Regions from separate parts of the Methylobacterium sp. ME121 genome, predicted to be linked through region 1. Evidence: riboswitches for the same ligand, from Rfam matches in the RefSeq annotation. Region 1 holds a riboswitch; the other holds the start of a gene.

Region 1 (9,512 bases):
AACCGCGCGTCGGAGCTAAATTGCGAATCTGCGTACCGAGCAGACGATGCGAATCCCTATGTTATATTTTAACCGGTGCGTCCGGGCACAGGCGGGCCTGTTCGTCGACGAGGCAGAGTCAGAGATTATGGCGGCCTGGGAACAGCTGAGTGCTCACCACCGCTGCAGCCAGAGCGTCTGCTTCCAGGATCGGTGGCAAGATTGTCTCTGCAACGTGATTGAAGTGGTAAGAGCGTCCGCTTTCCCGCGAACCTCCTCCAAATCGGAATAGCGGCTTTCGCCAATACCGGTCTCATCGGTAGGTGCCGCTGAACGGCTGGGATGGGTGGTTTTGCGACCGTCCGCTTACGAGGAGCGCGAACTCGAAAGCCGACGCTGCTAACGAACTCGCGGCCCGCCAAGCCATAATTGTGCGGACATGCCCGATCGGCAGGCTTGGGCTGCTGCCGATGCTAGGGCGACGGGACCGTCAGAACCAATGGACCGTTGCGGGTTGCGACAACCGTGTGCTCGTATTGCACGGTTGGTGCTCTCGGCTGGCTATACAGGGTCCATCCGTCGTCACCATCCTCGGCGAAGTTCGCGCCGAGAGACAAGAATGGCTCGACGGTGAAGACGAGCCCGTCCGTCATGACCCGCCGCTCGGAGGCGTCGGGCCAAGTCGCGATCTCAGTCGGTTCCTCATGCAGCGACAGACCGACCCCATGGCTGGCGAGGTTGCGCACGAGCGTGTAGCCGTTCTGCCGAGCGAAGGTGCCGACCGCTCGACCGATGCCAGCGAACGGCATGCCGGTGCCAACCTGACGCAACCCGGTCCACATCGCCCGACGCCCGTCTCGGCAGAGCCTTTCAACCGCACGCGCCACCGGAGGCACAGCGAACGACGCGCCCGTATCCGCGAAGTAGCCGTCCTTCTCAGCGGAGACGTCGATGTTGACGAGGTCGCCCGCCCGGACACGACGATCGCCGGGTATGCCATGCGCGATCTTGTCGTTGACGCTGATGCAGGTCGCGCCCGGGAAGCCGTAGACCAGTTCGGGAGCCGGACGAGCACCGGCTGCGCTCAGGTAGTCCCGGCCGATTTGATCCAGTTCTCGTTCAGTGATCCCGGGCTCGATGGCTCGGCCCATCACCTCGAGCGTGTCGGCGACGATGCGTCCGATCGTCTTGAGCCCCACGAGGTCATCGTCACTCGATACGGTCATGCGGTATCTCTGGCCAGGCCCGAAGACGCTGTAGCGGAGTGAACCTCGAGAGTCCGCGATTTTCACGCCGATGCTGCGCGACCACGGCGCAGAGCGTCCAGCGAGCGCTCCCCCAAAATGACCGCTTCGGGACGTATGGGATGACTTGCCGCAAGGCCGACACGGGCCGAGATCGGACGCTCGCCTAGCTTCGAGTGAATGTCCGGGTCCGGGCGGTGCGTCGAAGTCCGCTGATGGCGCAGAGCCGAACGCTCGCCAAAGCGCCTCGAGAGCGGCAGCTGAAGCCCTGCTCGTGCCGGCCTGTTCGTCTGAGCAAATTTTCTGGTTCAGTCTCGCCTGCGGCCCGATGAGTCCGCCCGCAGCAGATCGGCACTCCTACCGCCAAGCTCGATCCCGCAGGCAGGCCTCGGCCGAGCCGAAGGGGCTTCTCACCGCTATGGGGAACGGCGGGGAACACCATGAGGAACATGGGGAACACCTCGGCCGGTCAGGGCACGAGAAATCTCAAAAGCTACAATGAGTTAGGTGGAGCGGGCGATCGGGATCGAACCGACGACATTCAGCTTGGGAAGCTGACGTTCTACCACTGAACTACGCCCGCCGACATGGTCTGCACGGAAACGGTCTGTCGCGGAGCGCGAACTCCGAACGGCGCCGTGCGCCCATGTACGGCCATGGTCTAGCAGTTCGACGGCGACGGCGTCAAACGGGTCCGTCGTCCCCGGCCCCGATCCGCGGACGGTCGGACCGGGACCTGGCGCAGCGCCGTGGCCGGATCGGCGGAACGCCGCGGCGCGCGGGCCGTTTCGCTCGACGGAGCGTGCGTCGCGCCCGACCGAGACCCTGCTGACATCATGTGTGGAATCTGCGGCGAGATCTGTTTCGACAGGCCGGCGGACCCCGCCGCCGTCGACGCGATGATGGGATGCCTGCAACCGCGCGGGCCGGACGCCGCGGGGCTTCTCGGTTCCGGCCGGGTCGTCTTCGGCCATCGCAGGCTCAAGATCATCGACCTGTCCGAGGCCGGCCAGCAACCCATGGTCGATCCGGCGCTCGGGCTCGCGATCGTGTTCAACGGCTGCATCTACAATTTCCGCGCGCTGCGCGCCGAACTCGAGGCGGCGGGCTACAGCTTCTTCTCGGCCAGCGACACAGAGGTGGTGCTCAAGGCCTATCATGCCTGGGGCCGTGCCTGCGTCGAGCGCTTCGCCGGCATGTTCGCGCTCGCCATCCTGGAGCGGGAATCCGGGCGGGTCGTGCTGGCGCGCGACCGGCTGGGCGTGAAGCCGCTCTACTACAGCGAGACGAAAACCCGGTTCCGCTTCGCCTCGTCGCTCCCGGCCCTGCTCGCGGCCGGCGACGTCGATACCGCGATCGATCCGGTCGCCCTCCACCATTACATGAGCTGGCACGCGGGCGTGCCGGCCCCGCTCACCATTCTCAAGGGTGTGCGTAAGCTGGCACCGGCGACGATCCTGACGATCGAGCAGGACGGGACGCAGCACGCGTCGACCTACTGGACACTCGCGATCGGACCCCGCGAGGCCGATCGCGGCCAGACCGAGGCGGACTGGCGCGAGGCCGTTCTCGATGCCCTGGGCACCGCCGTCGAGCGCCGGCAGGTCGCCGACGTCCCGACGGGCGTCCTGCTCTCGGGTGGCCTGGACAGCTCGCTGCTCGTGGCCCTGCTCGCGCGGAGCGGGCAGCAGGGCCTGAAGACCTTCTCGGTAGGCTTCGACGCGGTGAACGGCGTCGAGGGCGACGAGTTCAAGTACTCGGATATCGTCGCCGAGACCTTCGCCACGGACCACACGAAGCTGGCGGTCGACGGCTCCCGGACGCTGGAAGCGCTGCCCGCGGCGATCGCGGCGATGTCGGAACCGCAGATGAGCCACGACGCGGTGGCCTTCCTCCTGCTCTCGCAGGAGGTCGCCAAGCACGTGACGGTGATCCAGAGCGGGCAGGGCGCCGACGAGGTGTTCGGCGGCTATCACTGGTACCCCAAGCTGATGGGCTCGACCGACCCGGTCGCCGATTACGCGAAAGCGTATTTCGACCGCGACCACGCCGAGATGCGCGAGGCTCTGACGCCCGACATGCTGGGGGGCGATCACAGCACCGACTACATCGCCGCCTTCTTCGCGAAGTCGCGGAGCGCCAGCGCCATCGACAAGACCCTGCAGCTCGACCAGGAGGTCATGATGGTCGACGACCCGGTCAAGCGGGTCGACAACATGACGATGGCCTGCGGCCTCGAGGCGCGGGTGCCGTTCCTCGACCACGACCTCGTCGAGCTGGCGGCCCGCATCCCGGCGGAGCTCAAGGTCCGGGACGGCGGCAAGTACATCCTCAAGGAAGCCGCGCGGGCGGTCGTCCCGGCCGAGGTGATCGACCGCAAGAAGGGGTATTTCCCCGTGCCCGCCCTGAAGCACATCCGCGGTCCGTTCCTCGACTACGTCCGCGAGATCCTCGACCGGCCCGAGGCGCGCGCGCGCGGCATCTTCGACCGCGCCTACGTCGATCACCTGCTCGCCGATCCCGACGGCACGCTGACGCCCAAGGGCAACTCGAAGCTCTGGCAGGTGGCCCTTCTGGAGAGCTGGCTCCAGACCCACGGCGTCTGAGACGGGCCGCGGCACGGCTTTCGCGACGGATCGTGATCGACCGCGCGCTCAAGGTGCCGCGCTTTGTCCACGATCGTCCCGGATCAGCCGGCCGACAGACACCCGGAGAAGCCCGTCGATGTGCCGCTGGATCGCCTATGCGGGACGCACCATCCCGCTGGAGCACTACGTCACCGAGCCGTCCCACAGCCTCGTCTCGCAGAGCATCGCGGCGCTCGAATCGACCGCGGCGACCAACGGCGACGGGTTCGGCCTCGGCTGGTACGGCGATCACCCGGAGCCGGGCCGGTACCGCGAGGTCCAGCCCGCCTGGTCGGACGACAACCTCCGCTACCTGTGCCGGCACCTGCGTTCGCATCTGTTCTTCGCGCACGTGCGCGCCGCGACCGGGACGCCGATCACCCGGCCGAACTGTCATCCCTTCGCCTGCGGCCCGTGGCTGTTCATGCACAACGGCTATATCGGCGACTGGAGCCGCCTGCGGCGGCCGGTCGAGGCGCTGATCCCCGACGAGCTCTACCCGTCGCGCGCCGGCACCACCGATTCCGAGGCGATCTTCCTGGGATTGCTGGGCTGCGGCCTGATGGGCCCGGGGTCGCGCCGCGATCCGGTCGACGCGACGGCGCGCGCTCTCGCGCGGCTCACGGACCTCGCCGGAGCGCATCCGTTCCGGTTCACGGCGGCGCTGGCGGACGGCCGCGATCTCTACGCGTTCCGGTACGCCGCGAACGACAAGGCGAACTCGCTCTATTACCGCGCCTCGGAGGACGGCGTGGTGGTCGCCTCGGAGCCGCTCGACCGGGATCACGGCGCCTGGACGACGGTCGCCGAGAACAGCGTCCTCGTCGCGCGGCGGGACGCGCCGGTAGAGATTCTGTCGCTGGCGCAGTTCGGCCTGGCCGCGCCGCCGGTCGAAGACTCGGTCCGCCGGCTGCGCGCCTGAGCGACGGCCCTCAGGCGACGCGGGAGAGGCTGCTGCTCTGCGAACCCTCCGCGCTGCGGGCGGAATCGTAGGCACGATTGCGCAGGGCGGTCTCGCTCGGGAGCTGGTCGATCACGTTGCCGGACGACGGATCGACCACCTGGAACACGATCGAGCTCGTGTCCGGGTCCTGGATGTAGCGTGCCTTGCCGCCGTTCGTGCCGATGTCGAGCTTCACCGCGGGCTCGAGCGGCTTGGCGGGGGTCTTGGGCTCGGGCGCCTGCTGGGTCACGGCGGCGGCGGCCGTCGCTCCGAGCGCGTCGAGGCCCTGCGGCCCCGGCGTCGTGGATGTCAGCGTTCGGATCTCCATCGCCGGTCTCCTGCGATCCTGTGATCGAAGGATTGAGGCGCGGTCCTGCCTAATCGTTCCTTAATGGCGCCTGCCGGTCCACCGGATGCTGGCGCGCGATCGGAGACGCGATGAACATCGCGTTACTGCCGCGACACAAATCCGCGCTGCTTTTTCACTGACGCCGACTCGGCCGCTGTCCCGCTCGTCTTCCGGGGACGGGGCCGCGATCCGAACAGCGCGACGTCGAGCACGCCCTGTCCAGGATGCCGGCGATGCTCGTCCTGGCGGGGACGGCGGCGCTCGGCGCGCCGGGCGATCCGGGAACGCCCGCGCAGTTCATCCGCGCGCACCGCTGCGCGGTCGCGGCGCGGCTCGATCCACGGACGCGGGCCGATCGAGGTCTCCCGCGACCGCTTCATCGTCGTCGCGCCGCGCGGGCAGTCGCAGCGCTCGGTCCAGTGCATCGTCCAGGATCGGGATACGCGGATGCTTTGCGAGGCCGCGTCGACCGCCTCCGGGCCGCCCGAGGGGAGCCGCCTGAGGCTGGATGCACCCGCCCGGGCGACATGCTCGGTATCGAGGTCCCGTACGGCGGCACGCCCGGGTCCTGAGCGGACCGGGCGTGCCGTCACCTCACTCGGCGGCGTCGACGTAGAGCTTGCCGCCCTCGGCCAGGAACTCCTGCGACTTCGCCCGCATGCCGGCTTCGGCCTCGGCCTTCGACATCGCGGGCGCCGCGCCCACGACCTCGCCGGCCTCCTCCATCGCCAGCACCTCGGCGCGCAGGTCCTGCGTGATCTTCATCGAGCAGAATTTCGGCCCGCACATCGAGCAGAAATGCGCGACCTTGTGGGCATCCTTCGGCAGGGTCTCGTCGTGGAAGCGCCGCGCCGTATCCGGGTCGAGGCCCAGGTTGAACTGGTCCTCCCAGCGGAAGTCGAACCGGGCGCGGCTGAGCGCGTCGTCCCGGAGCTGCGCGGCGGGATGCCCCTTGGCGAGGTCGGCGGCGTGGGCGGCGATCTTGTAGGTGATCACGCCGGTCTTCACGTCGTCCCGGTCGGGCAGGCCGAGATGCTCCTTCGGCGTGACGTAGCAGAGCATCGCGGTGCCGAACCAGCCGATCATCGCGGCGCCGATGCCCGAGGTGATGTGGTCGTAGCCGGGGGCGATGTCGGTGGTCAGCGGGCCGAGGGTGTAGAACGGCGCCTCGCCGCACTCCTTCAGCTGCTTCTCCATGTTGACCTTGATCTTGTGCATCGGCACGTGGCCGGGGCCCTCGATCATCACCTGACAGCCCTTGTCCCAGGCGACCTTGGTCAGCTCGCCCAGCGTCTCCAGCTCGCCGAACTGGGCGGCGTCGTTGGCGTCGGCGATCGAGCCCGGGCGCAGGCCGTCGCCCAGCGAGAACGAGACGTCGTAGGCCCGCATGATGTCGCAGATCTCGTCGAACCGCTCGTAGAGGAACGATTCCCGGTGCCCGGCGAGGCACCAGCGGGCCATGATCGAGCCGCCGCGCGAGACGATGCCGGTGACGCGCCGGGCGGTCAGCGGCACGTGGGCGAGCCGCACGCCGGCATGGATGGTGAAGTAGTCGATGCCCTGCTCGGCCTGCTCGATCAGCGTGTCCTTGAAGACCTCCCAGTCGAGCTTCAGCGGGTCGCCGCCGACCTTCTCCAGCGCCTGGTAGATCGGCACCGTGCCGATCGGAACCGGGCTGTTGCGGATGATCCACGAGCGGATATTGTGGATGTTGCGGCCGGTGGACAGGTCCATGACCGTGTCGGCGCCCCAGCGGATCGACCAGACGAGCTTCTCGACCTCGTCGGCCGCCGAGGAGGTCACGGCCGAGTTGCCGATATTGGCGTTGATCTTGACCAGGAAGTTCCGGCCGATCGCCATCGGCTCCAGCTCGGTGTGGTTGATGTTGGCCGGGATGATCGCCCGGCCGCGGGCGATCTCGTCGCGCACGAATTCCGGGGTGATGAAGGGAGGGACCGAGGCCCCGAAGCTCTGGCCGTCGGCGAGCGCGGCCTCGGCGCCCGCGAGCATCGCCTCGCGGCAGACGTTCTCGCGATGGGCGACGTAGATCATCTCCTCGGTGATGATTCCCGCGCGGGCGAACTCGTACTGGGTCACTATCTGGCCCGGGGCCGCCTTGCGGACGGTCCGCTCGGCCGGGCAGGGGGCCACGAGCTTGTCGCCCGCGAAACCGTTATCCTCGGGCTTCACCGCGCGCGGGGCGACGGACGCGTAGCCGCGCGCCGCGATCCAGGGCTCGCGCACGCCGGGGAGGCCGGCGTTGAGGTCGATGCGGGCATCGGTCTCCGTGTAGGGGCCCGACGGGTCGTAGACCCGCACCGGTTCCTCCTTCGGATCGGAGAGGACGATCTCGCGGTAGGGTACGCGGATGTCCGGCCGCCCGGCCGGGCTCGCGTAGGCCTTGCGCGATCCGGTCACCGGACCCGTGGTCACGGTCTCGGGGCTGCCTTTCACGTCCTTCGGGAGAACGGGTGCGTTCATCGTGGGCCTCTCCTCGTGCTGGAGCGGTCCGGTCCACGCGATGGCCGAGATGAGATGAGGTCGCGCGAAAGGCGACCGCAGGTTCCCGTCCCTCCGCCGGTATGAGCCGGATCAGGTTCAAGGGTCAGGGCAGCGTGCCCAATCTCAGCCCTCTGCAGGGCCCCCCTCGGAACGGTTCCAGATTCGGGCTCGCGGACGGCTTTGTCAATGCTGACCCGTCGCCCTAGAAAACACATCCCGGAAACCGTTCGTCCGAACGCCCTCGCTCTCCCAGACCGCATGCGCCTCCTCGCCGGCCTCCTGCTCGCAGCGCTCCTGCTCTGCGGCCTGGCCTGCGCCGCGCTCGCGCTCGGGCAGCGGCGGTTCCTCTACCCGGGCGCCTTCGGTCCGCAGAACCCGTGGACGATCCCGCCCGGCCTCGCGACGATTACGGTCGCGACCCCCGACGGCGAGAGCCTGCACGGTCTGTGGCGGCCGCCGCGGCCGGGCTGCGGCGTCGTCGTCAGCTTCCACGGCAACGGGTCGCGCCCCGAGCCGCACGCGGCGCGATTCGCCGCGGGGCCCTGGCGGGCGGGCGGCTGGGGTGTGCTCTCCGTGGCCTATCGCGGCTATCCCGGCTCGACCGGGAGTCCGAGCGAGGACGGGCTGATCCGCGACGGGCTGGCGGCCGTCGAGGCCGCGCGGGCGCGGGCGCCCGGCGCGCCGATCCTGCTCCACGGCCATTCCCTCGGGGCCGCCGTGGCCGTGGCCGTCGCCGAGCGGGTGCCGGCGATCGGGCTGTACCTGGAGGCGCCCTTCGACTCGATGACCCACACCGTGCGGCTGCATGTCCCGCTAGCCCCGATCTGGCTCCTGCGCGACACGTACCGCTCGGACCTGCGCATCCGCGGTGGGACGGCGCCCGTGTTGATCGTGCAGGGCCGCGACGACACGGTCGTGCCGGCCAAGCTGGCGCGGAACCTCGCCGAGGCGGCCGGCCCCCGGGCCCAAATCGACGTGATCCCGGGGGACCACGTCTCCATCCTCGGGATCCGGGATCGCGAGGCCGAGGCGCTGTTCGGGTCGCGCGTCGGTCCGGCCTGCCCGCAGCCGGCGGACCAGCAGGGGTAGGAGAGGGAGGCTCGCGTGGTCGGACGGCGCTCGCAGCGCTGGAGCGCCGAGGATCCGGACGCGCCGGGCGTTCCGGGCCCGCCGGACCCGGTCTGTCCCCTCTGCGAGCGCCCGATCCCGCGCCGCGCCCGCTCCAGCCTCCATCACCTCACGCCGAAGCTCAAGGGCGGGACCCATCGCGGAACGGTCCGGCTGCACCAGATCTGCCACTCGGCGATCCACGCCCGCTACAGCGAGGCGGAGATCGCCAAGCGCCTCGCGGACGTCGAGGCGCTGCGCGCCGATCCGGAGATCGCGCGCTTCCTCGTCTGGGTCCGCGGCAAGCCCGACGATTTCCACGCGGCGACGCGCATGACCCGTGCGCGGCGGTCGGCGCGGCGCAGCAACTGACCGGCCGGCGTTTACCGCGCGTTCGTCACATCCGCAGGTGGCCGCCGCCCCGTTCCTTGCCGTCAACCCGAACCGGTCCAGGATCGCCCCGATCGCGAGGGGTGGGTCGATGGTCGGGGTCGGTGATACGGGAGATCGGCTCGCCTGGGTCGATATCGCCAAGGGGATCTGCATCCTCCTGGTCGTCATGATGCATTCGGTCGTCGGCACCGGCGAGGCCATGGGCGGCGAGGGCTTCCTCCACCCGGTCGTCGCCTTCGCGAAGCCGTTCCGGATCCCGGACTTCTTCCTGCTCTCCGGCCTGTTCGTCGGACGGGTGATCGACCGCGACTGGCGGCTGTTCTCCGACCGCCGGGTCGTCCACTTCGCCTATTTCTACCTGCTCTGGC
Region 2 (9,512 bases), on a different contig from region 1:
GGTCTGCGACTTCCTGGCCTTCAGCCCGCACAACCCGTCCTCGATCCGCTCCTGCATCGAGGCGGCCCGCGAGAATGCCCGCTCGGTGCGCACCGCGCTGACCACCGAGATGTGGGACGCGATCAACGGCGCGTGGCTGGAGCTGCGCAACTATTCCGGCAAGGACCTCAACCGCGACGAGTTCGGCCGCTTCCTCGACTGGGTGAAGACGGTCTCGCTCACCTTCGACGGCTCGGCCTTCCGGACGATGCTGCGCAACGACGCCTTTTGGTTCACGCGGCTCGGCACGGCGATCGAGCGGGCCGACAACACCGCCCGGATCCTCGACGTCAAGTACCAGATCCTGCTGCCGCACGACGAGACGGTGGGCGGCAGCCTCGACTACTTCCAGTGGACCACGATCCTGCGCGAAGTGTCGGCCTTCAACGCCTACCACTGGGTCTACCGGGAGAGCATCAAGCCGCTGCTGGTGGCCGACCTCCTGATGCTCAACAAGCAGATGCCGCGCTCCTTCGCGAACTGCTACGGCGTGATCGTCGAGTATCTCGACCTGATCGCCGACGCCTACGGCCGCCGGGGACCGAGCCAGCGCCTCGCGGGCAACATGCTGGCGAAGCTGGAGGGCGAGGACATCGACCGGGTCTTCGCCACGGGGCTGCACGAGTTCGTCGAGGCGTTCATCGCCGAGAACAACAGGGTGGGCGAGGCGATCGCCAAGCAGTATCTGGTCGGCTGAACGAGACGGACGGGACGGCGCATGCGCATCCGCGTGGTTCACGAGACCATCTACACCTACGAGCAGCCGGCCCGCGGGCTCGTGCAGGTCCTACGGCTGACGCCGCGGGATCATGACGGGCAGTACGTCCGCGGGTGGCGAATCGATACCACTGTCGACGGGCGGCTGACTGCCCGCGAGGACGGGTTCGGCAACGTCGTCCACTGGTTCACCCCGGACGAGCCGGCCGACGCCCTGACCATCCGGGTCACCGGCGAGGTCGATACCGACGACACGCACGGCGTCGTCCGCGGAACGGTGGAGCGCCTGCCGGACGAGTTCTACCTCCGCGACACGGACCTGTGTGCCGCCAGCCCGGAGCTGCACGCCTTCGCGGAGCGCGTTGCCGCCGAGGGCGACGGCGCCGTCCTCGGCTTGCTCCACCGGCTGATGGGGGCAGTCCACGGCGCGGTGGCCTACGAGGCCGGACCTGCGAGCAACGCGGTGCCGGCCGCCAAGGCGTTCGCGGCCGGAAGCGGCGTCTGTCAGGACCTCGCGCACGTCTTCATCGCCGCCGCGCGTCACATCGGCGTCCCGGCCCGCTACGTCGCCGGCTACCGGGCCCGGGACGACGGGCAGGCGGATGTCGAGGCGCCCCACGGGTGGGTCGAGGCCCTGGTGCCGGATCTCGGTTGGGTGGCGTTCGACCCGTGCTACGACGTGAGCCCGGCGGACAATTACATCCGCGTCGCCACCGGCCTGGACTACCTCGGGGCCGCGCCGATTCGCGGCAGCCGCACCGGCGGTGGCACCGAGACACTGGACGTGAAGCTGCGGGTCGAGCAAGGCAGGGCCGCCGCTCAATCCTGATCGTTCCGACACCGGTCCGCCGACCGCACGAGAGCCCGAAGACGATGACCTACTGCGTCGGTGTCCTGGTGGAGGAAGGGTTGGTCATGGTCGCCGATACCCGCACCAATGCGGGGCTCGACGATATCTCGACCTACCGCAAGCTCCACCATTTCAACGTTCCCGGCGAGCGGGTGATGATGCTCGCCTCCGCGGGCAACCTCTCGATCACCCAGTCGGTCCTCAGCTTGCTCCAGGAGGGTGTCCCCGGCGAGGAGGAGGGCGAGCCGCTGCAGAAACTCGTCGAGGCGCCGACCATGTTCCAGGCGGCACAGCTGATCGGCCGCGCCATCCGGCGGGTGCGCGCCATCGAGAAGGACGGGTTCGAGGCGGCCAACATCCGCTTCTCGATCTCGCTGCTGTTCGGCGGCCAGATCGGGGACGGCGAGATGCGGCTGTACCTGATCTACTCGGCGGGCAACTTCATCGAGTGCAGCACTGACGCGCCGTTCCTCCAGATCGGTGAGCACAAGTACGGCAAGCCGATCCTCGACCGGGCGGTGAAGTACACGACCGACCTCTACGACGCCCTCAAGGTGAGCCTCGTCTCGATGGACTCGACCATGCGGTCGAACCTCGGTGTTGGCCTGCCGATCGACATCGCGGTCGCCCGCCGGAACGCGCTGACGCTCGAGGTGAATCACCGGATCGAGGCCGGCGAGGGCTATTTCCACGATCTGCGCGAGCGCTGGTCGGCGGCGCTCCGCGCAGCGCACCGGGCGATCCCGCGGCCGCCCTACGGGCCTACCAGCTCCTAGTGCTGCCCCAGCATCGGCCGTTCTAGCGCGGCGCGGGCGATCGAGGGCCGCGCGGCATCGCCGGACGTCGCGCGTCCCCGGATGGCTTCGCTGTGCTCGCAGAGCCGGCGGCTGACTTTCACGGTGTGGCGGAGATCTACGTGGCGGTCCGAGCCGCCGACGTCTCCGCGGCGCCCCAGACCTTCAGGAGCGCCCGTGTCGCTTCGATGGGATCCGCGGCTCGCATCAGGCCGCCCATGATAGCGAAACCCGCCGCCCCGGCCGCGCGACAGGGCCCGACCGCCCCGGGACCGAGACCGCCGAGCGCCACCACGGGCAGGCCGGCGCCGAGGCTATCCGTGAGTCCCTCGAGACCCAGCGCCGGCCCGTAGCCGGGTTTGCTCGCGGTCGCGTAGATCGGGCTGAGGGTGACGTAATCGGCCCCGGCCTGCGCGGCGGCCGCGGCCTCGCGCGGCGCGTGGACCGAGACGCCGATCAGCGCGCTCGGACCGAGCGCCGACCGCGCCGCGGCGATCGCCTCCGGCCCCGCGCCGCCGCCGAGATGCGCGCCGTCGGCCTCCAGCGCCCGCGCCAGCGCGACGTCGCCGCCGACCGTCAGGAAGCCCCCCAGGGCCCGCACGCGCGCGGCGACGCCCGCGCCGAGGCGCCGACGCGCTTCCGGCTCCAGGTCCTTGTCGCGGAACCAGATCCAGCGCCCGCCGCCGTCGAGGACCGCCTGCACGGTCTCGGCGAGGGGCCGCGGATGCCCGTGCCGATCCGTCACCGTGAGCAGCGGCGACGGCAGCGCCCTCACGAGCCGACGAGGCCCAGCTGCGGGCTCGACGGCTCCGCCCGGCCGCGGCGGGGGATCCGCCCGGCGCGGTGCGCGTCGCGCCCGGCCTCCACGGCCCGGCCCATGGCGCGGGCCATCCGCACCGGATCGTCGGCTTTGGCGACGGCGGTGTTGATCAGGCAGGCGGAGGCGCCGAGCTCCATGGCGATCACCGCGTCCGAGGCGGTGCCGATGCCGGCATCGACCACCACCGGCACCGTCGCCCGGCGGCAGATCAGCTCGAGGTTGGCCGGGTTGGCGACACCCATCCCGGAGCCGATCAGCGAGCCCATGGGCATCACGGCGGCGCAGCCGACATCCTCCAGGCGCTGGCACACGATCGGGTCGTCGTTGCAGTAGGGCAGCACCACGAAGCCGTCGTCCACGAGATGGCGGCAGGCCTCGATCAGCTCCATCACGTCCGGGTAGAGCGTCTCGCGGTCGCCGATCACCTCGACCTTGATCCAGTTGGTGTCGAGCGCCTCGCGGGCGAGTTCGGCGGTCATGATCGCGTCCCGGGCGGTCTCGCAGCCGGCCGTGTTCGGCAGGAAGCGCTTGCCCTTCAGGATCTTGACCGTGTCCGAGCCGTGGCCCTGGAGCGAGACCCGTCGGATCGAGGCCGTGACCACGTCGGCGCCGCTCGCCGCGACGGCGTCGCGCATGATCGCCTGCGTCGGGTAGCCGGCGGTGCCGATGAACAGCCGGGACGACAGCGTCACCCCGGCGATGGTCAGGCTGTCGTCCCCGCCCTCGGGGCGCGGTGGCGTGTGACTCTGGTCCATGCTCAACCTCCCTGCATGGCGCGGACGATCTCGACGCGGTCGCCCTCCGAGACCGGGGTCTCGACCCAGTCCCGGCGGCGCAGAACCCGGCCGTTCAGCGCGATGGCGACGCCCTGCGGGCTCTCGATGCCGCTCTCTTCCGCCTCGAGGCGGAACAGGGCGTCCACCGTCTCGACCGCGCACTCGCGCGGCTCACCGTTGACGAGCAGTTTCATGCCGAGGCCCTCAGCGCTTCCGGCTGGCCGAAGCGCGCGCGGGTGAAGGGACGCGCCACCGCCGGCAGCGCGCCGCGCAGCACCAGCGCGGCGACCGCGTCGGCGGTGACCGGGGCGAGCAGGTAGCCGTTGCGGTGATGCCCGGTGGCGGCGACGAGGCCCGGGGCGATCGCGTCCAGGATCGGCGCGTCGTCGTCGGAGGTCGGACGGTAGCCGCTCCACACCGCCTCCACCTCCATCTCCTCGATGCCGGGCAGCACCCGGCGGGCACCCTCGAGCAGGGCGTAGAGGCCGCCCGCGGTGACGCCGGGCCGGAAGCCGCAATCCTCGACCGTCGCGCCCACGATGAGTTGGCCGTCGCTCTTCGGCGCCATGTGGACCTGCTCGGTCCAGACCATCCGCGCCAGGGTACCGGTGCGGGCGGTCGTGCGCAGGGCCAGGGACTGGCCCTTCAGCGGGCGGACCGGCAGGGCGAGCGCGTCGGGCAGCAGGCCGCCCTCCCCGCTCCAGGCGCCGGAGGCGAGGATGACGGTCTCCGCCGCGACGACGCGGTCGCCGGCGCGGATCCCGGTCACGCGGCCGCCCGACCAGTCCAGGGCGGTGACGGGGGTCCGCTCCACCAGGATCACGCCGGCCCGGCGGCAGGCTTCGGTGAGGGCGTCCATCACCAGACGGGGGTCGACCTGATGGTCGAGCGGGCAGTGGATGCCGGCAGTGACGGAGGGGCGCAGGCCCGGCTCGAGGCGCCGCACCTCGCTGCCCGGCAGCCAGGTCGCCTCGAGCCCCGAGCGGCGCTGCAGGTCGTAGCGGAAGCGCAGCCGTTCGACCTCGTCGCGGCCGACCGCCAGCACCAGGGTGCCGTCGGCCCGGTAGTCGATCGCGCGGCCGGACTCCGCCTCCAGGGCGTCGCGGAACTCGGGCCAGAGCCGGAGCGAGTCCAGGGCGAGCGGGAGCAGCGGGTCGGAGCCCGGCTCGTGCTCGGCCGCCGGGGCCAGCATGCCGGTGGCCGCGAGGCTCGCGCCCGCCCCGATCGTGTCCCGCTCCAGCACTGTCACGGCGCTGCCGGCCTGGGCGAGGCGCCACGCGATCGACAGCCCGATCAGCCCGGCGCCGACCACGGCGACGTCGGTCCGCGCCGGAAGGGTTTCGGGCGCGACACAGCCGTCGGGGCTGCGGCGGCGGCCGATCGGTGAGGCGGGGCGGTCGAGGGGCACGGGCATCTCCGCGAATTGCCGTCGCGGGGACCGGGCCGTCTGCTTCTGTGAGAAGCTGTGGCCTGCCTTTCGGGCGGCCGCGGTCCAATCCCTACGCCGGTATGAGCCGGATCAGGTTCGAAGGATTTCCGCGCCGCAGGTCCTGACGGACGTGCCAGCGGTTTCTCAGCCCCTTGCCGGGGATCTCCCTGGAACAGATGCAGATGTGGCCTCCCGGCCGGTGCCGGTCAACCCCGCGCCGCGTCCAGGACGGCTCTCCCGCGACAATCGGCCGATCGCGGTGACGGACTGGACACCAAGCGGAGCGGAATCCGTCCGCCGGTCGCGGCCGCGCTCGCGATCGCGCACCATCCCTTCACGGGTCTGGCATCTCATCGCCGGGATCCGGGAACTCCGCGGATCGCCGCCACTCCACGTCACGGGCGAATTCGCGTGCGCACAATCCTCTTGATCTGCATGCTCGGCTTCCTCGGTGTCACGGCACTCTTGAAGCTGCGTGACGGCGCGCGGTCGGTGCCGGTAGCACTCGCCATCGCGCCGGCGCCGGAGCCGGATCTCGCGGGCGCTGCCGTCGCCGGCGTAGCCCTCCAGGCCGGCCGCAACGGCCACTTCTTCGTCAACGCCCTCGTGGACGGCCGTTCGCTACCGATGATGGTGGATACGGGGGCGAGCGCCTGCGCGTTCTCGGAGGAGGACGCCGCGCGGATCGGGATCCAAGTCGGACCGTCCGATTTCACGCGCGTCTGGAATACCGCCAACGGGACGGTCCGCGTCGCGCCGATCCGGATCGCGATCGTGCAGATCGGATCGATCACGGTGCGGGACATCGACGCGGTCGTGATCCCGCGCGGGCTCCTGTCGACCAGCCTGTTGGGCATGTCGTTCCTGAGGCGCCTGCGCGATTTCGGCGTCTCCGGCAGCACGATGACGCTCAGGGGCTGAAACGCGCGCGATGCGTGCAGATCTCCGGGCCGCGGCAGGACGGCCGGAAGGCCGCCCGGCTTGCCTTTCGAGATCGATCAGGGGAGCCGGTCGACCGCGCACTCCGTCCTGAGCCGGTGGAGTACCCGGCACCGGTCTCGCACTTCCGGCAAATCGAATCATCTCGATTCATGTATATAGGATCCGTATTTCGTCATAAATCCGTATCCGGCACGTACTTATTTCGACGATTGACCCGTTTAATCGAGGCTTTACCCACAATATCGATCGCTTTGTCAATGCATGTCGGCGGTGCTAGATGCATCGACGGCCGCGGATGCGAGTTCTGAGCGCGCGGTGGGGCAGAGTCAGGATGAAAAATCGCGGATCGACGATCTGTTTGTCCATGATCGTGAAGGACGAGGCCCACGTTATCCGTCGGTGCCTCGATTCTGTTCGACCGCTCATCGATCACTGGGTCATCGTCGATACCGGGTCGACGGACGGAACCCAGGATATCGTCCGCGCGGCGCTCGCGGACATTCCGGGGGCGCTGGTCGAGCGACCGTGGGTCGATTTCGCCTACAATCGAAACGAGGCCCTGAAACTCGCGCGGCGTCATGCGCAGTACACCCTGATCATCGACGCTGACGATGAGCTGATCATCCCCGCGGACTTCACGATGCCGAAGCTGCGCGCGCCCGGCTATCGGTTCGAGATCATCGACGAGCACACGCGATACTGGCGCAACCAGCTCGTCAGCAACCGGGAGAACTGGCGCTACCGGGGCGTCCTGCACGAATTCCTCAGCTGCCCCGGCGTGTCGGAGACTCCGATCCTCCCCCTCGCGATGCGCCGGGGCGACGACGGCGCCCGGCACCGCGACACGACTGCGGACGCGCGGGATATCGCCGTCCTCGAGAAGGCGCTGGCGGTCGAGACAGACCCCTTCATGATCGCCCGGTACACGATGTACCTCGGGACCACCTACGATGCCGCCGGCGAGTATCGGAAGGCCCTCGCATGCTTCCTGAAGCGCGCCGATCTCGGCGGATGGGACGAGGAGATCTATTTCAACCTGCTGATGGCCGCGGTGAACGCGGAGCGCCTCGATGAGCCGGAGGACAGGGTGCTGCAGCTCTACGAGCGCGCGACCTCCGTCCGTCCGGCGCGGGCGGAAGCGCGCCACGGGGCTAGTCGGTTCTGCAGGCTCAGGAAGCGGTTCGCGGACGGGTATCGATACGCGGAGGCGGGCCTTGCGCTCGCGCTTCCGAGCGAGGGGATCTCCCTGAATCCCTGGGTCTACGAGTACGGCTTGCTCGATGAATTCGCCCTCAACGCGTACCATCTCGGCCAGTACAGCGCCTGCGGACACGCCTGCCTGAAGATCCTCGAACGGACCCACGTCCCGAGGGAGGTCGCCATACGCGCCGGCGCCCTGGCACGGGACGTGATGGCGAAGATGATCGACCCGGTCTGGGGATGCCGGCACACCCCCTACGCGATGCCGTTCGTGCCGACGTGGTGAGGCGGCCGGCGCACAGGCACGCTGCGGGCTCGCGAGCGGATGTTGGCGGCCGCCGCGCGACGTCGGGACCGGGCCGGACCGCGATCGGAGACCTGGTCAGCTGGATCTGCGCGGGCGCAGGAACTTCGGCCGGAACACCGCCATCGGCTCGTCGAAGCCGTTGAGCCGGTGCTCGCCCAGCGGGATCGGGTCGCCCCAGAGGAAGTCCACGAACGGCTTCGACATCAGCAGCGGCTCGCCGAGGGCGCGGTTCAGCTGCGCGATGCGGCTCGCGAGATTCACGTCGCGCCCGATCACCGTGAAGTCGAGGCGGGAGCCGGACCCGACATTGCCGTAGGCGGCCTCGCCGTGGTGGAGCGCGATGCCCGCGGCCACCGGCACCGGGAACTGGTGCAGGGCGTTCGCCTCGTCGAGGGCCGCCAGGGCGTGCTGCGCCGCGGTGAGCGCGCCCTTGGCCGCGCCGCCGAGGTCGTCGCCGGACTCCCGGAAGATCGCCAGCAGGCCGTCGCCGAGATACTTCAGGACCTCGCCGCCCTCCCGCTCGATCGGCGGCACGAGGCAGTCGAAGAACACGTTGAGCAGGCCCACGGCCTCCTCGGGCGTCATGTCGGCGGTGGTGCGGGTGTAGTCGCGCATGTCTGCGAACAGGATCGCCGAGCGGATCCGGGTCACCTGCCCGCGGCGGATGTCCCCGGCCAGGATCGCCCGGTGCGGCTCGTCGCCGACGTAGAGCCGGAGCACGTGGTCGAGCTGCTTGTTGAGGACGCGCATCTCCATCACGGCCGCCAGCGCCGGCATGACGAAGCGCAGGATCGCGATGTCGTCGTCCCGGAACCCTTCGGGTGCGCGGGTGGCGAAGGTGATTCCGTTCTGCGTGCCGTTCGTGAAGAACAGGGGCGCCACCACGTAGTGGGTGTAGCCGCCGGCTTTCAGGTCCGGAACGATCGCGTAGGCGTCGTCCGGGGTCTTCGACAGGTCGAGGATCAGCCACTCGCCGGTCTCGTGGACCGTGTGGAACGGGCTGTTGAGATAGGCGTCCGTCGAGCGGGCGCCGTGCGGGAACAGCCGCACGGTGGTGCCGCCGTCCCGGGTCCAGATGCGGCCGACGCCGGCATATTCCGAGTGCAGGGTGTCGATGGCCGTGGAGGCCCGGTCCACCGGCACGCCGATCGCGATCAGGCGCTCGGCGAGCCCGGCCAGCATCTCCTCGGCGTTGGGCATCCGCGCGCCCTCGCCGAGCAGCCAGTCGCGGATGCCCACGGAGGGCTGGAGCGCGCCGAAGGGCACGTCGTCAGCCTCCGAGCCGTCCGCGAAGGCCGTCGGGGATCCGGGCGTTGGCGGGCGGCGTTCGAGCATGGCGCCAGACTGGATGCCGCGCGGCACCGGGGCAACGCGGGCGACGGGGAAGCGCCGCGCGATCCGCGGCGCAGGCTCAGTTGTCCAGGAAGCTCCTCAGCTTCCGGCTGCGCGACGGGTGCTTCAGCTTCCGCAGCGCCTTCGCCTCGATCTGGCGGATGCGCTCGCGGGTCACCGAGAACTGCTGGCCGACCTCCTCGAGGGTGTGGTCGGTGTTCATGCCGATGCCGAAGCGCATGCGCAGCACGCGCTCCTCGCGGGGCGTGAGCGAGGCCAGCACGCGCGTCGTGGTCTCGCGCAGGT

Evidence for each region. A riboswitch is a leader RNA that binds a small molecule or an ion and turns the genes downstream of it on or off. The one in region 1 is predicted to bind thiamine pyrophosphate.
Region 2: linked by a shared signal. The riboswitch ahead of thiO (glycine oxidase ThiO) and the one ahead of thiC (phosphomethylpyrimidine synthase ThiC) in region 1 are both predicted to bind thiamine pyrophosphate.

The regions. Positions count from the first base shown of each region.
Region 1 is NZ_BBUX01000003.1:19,592-29,103, forward strand. Features, by position in the region: gene map (type I methionyl aminopeptidase) at 453-1,205, opposite strand; tRNA gene ME121_RS03805 (tRNA-Gly) at 1,732-1,806, opposite strand; gene ME121_RS03810 (N-acetylglutaminylglutamine amidotransferase) at 2,060-3,829, shown strand; gene ME121_RS03815 (class II glutamine amidotransferase) at 3,948-4,772, shown strand; gene ME121_RS03820 (FlaG family protein) at 4,783-5,121, opposite strand; gene ME121_RS03825 (hypothetical protein) at 5,244-5,567, opposite strand; gene thiC (phosphomethylpyrimidine synthase ThiC) at 5,737-7,623, opposite strand; TPP riboswitch at 7,695-7,800, opposite strand; gene ME121_RS03835 (alpha/beta hydrolase) at 7,903-8,733, shown strand; gene ME121_RS03840 (HNH endonuclease family protein) at 8,749-9,123, shown strand; gene ME121_RS03845 (acyltransferase family protein) at 9,233-9,512, shown strand, end outside.
Region 2 is NZ_BBUX01000004.1:67,735-77,246, forward strand. Features, by position in the region: gene ME121_RS05190 (alpha-E domain-containing protein) at 1-736, shown strand, start outside; gene ME121_RS05195 (transglutaminase family protein) at 758-1,585, shown strand; gene ME121_RS05200 (proteasome-type protease) at 1,630-2,382, shown strand; gene ME121_RS05205 (thiamine phosphate synthase) at 2,519-3,175, opposite strand; gene ME121_RS05210 (thiazole synthase) at 3,172-3,975, opposite strand; gene thiS (sulfur carrier protein ThiS) at 3,978-4,190, opposite strand; gene thiO (glycine oxidase ThiO) at 4,187-5,410, opposite strand; TPP riboswitch at 5,475-5,603, opposite strand; gene ME121_RS05225 (TIGR02281 family clan AA aspartic protease) at 5,837-6,346, shown strand; gene ME121_RS05230 (glycosyltransferase) at 6,732-7,853, shown strand; gene ME121_RS05235 (adenylate/guanylate cyclase domain-containing protein) at 7,950-9,209, opposite strand; gene rpoD (RNA polymerase sigma factor RpoD) at 9,286-9,512, opposite strand, start outside.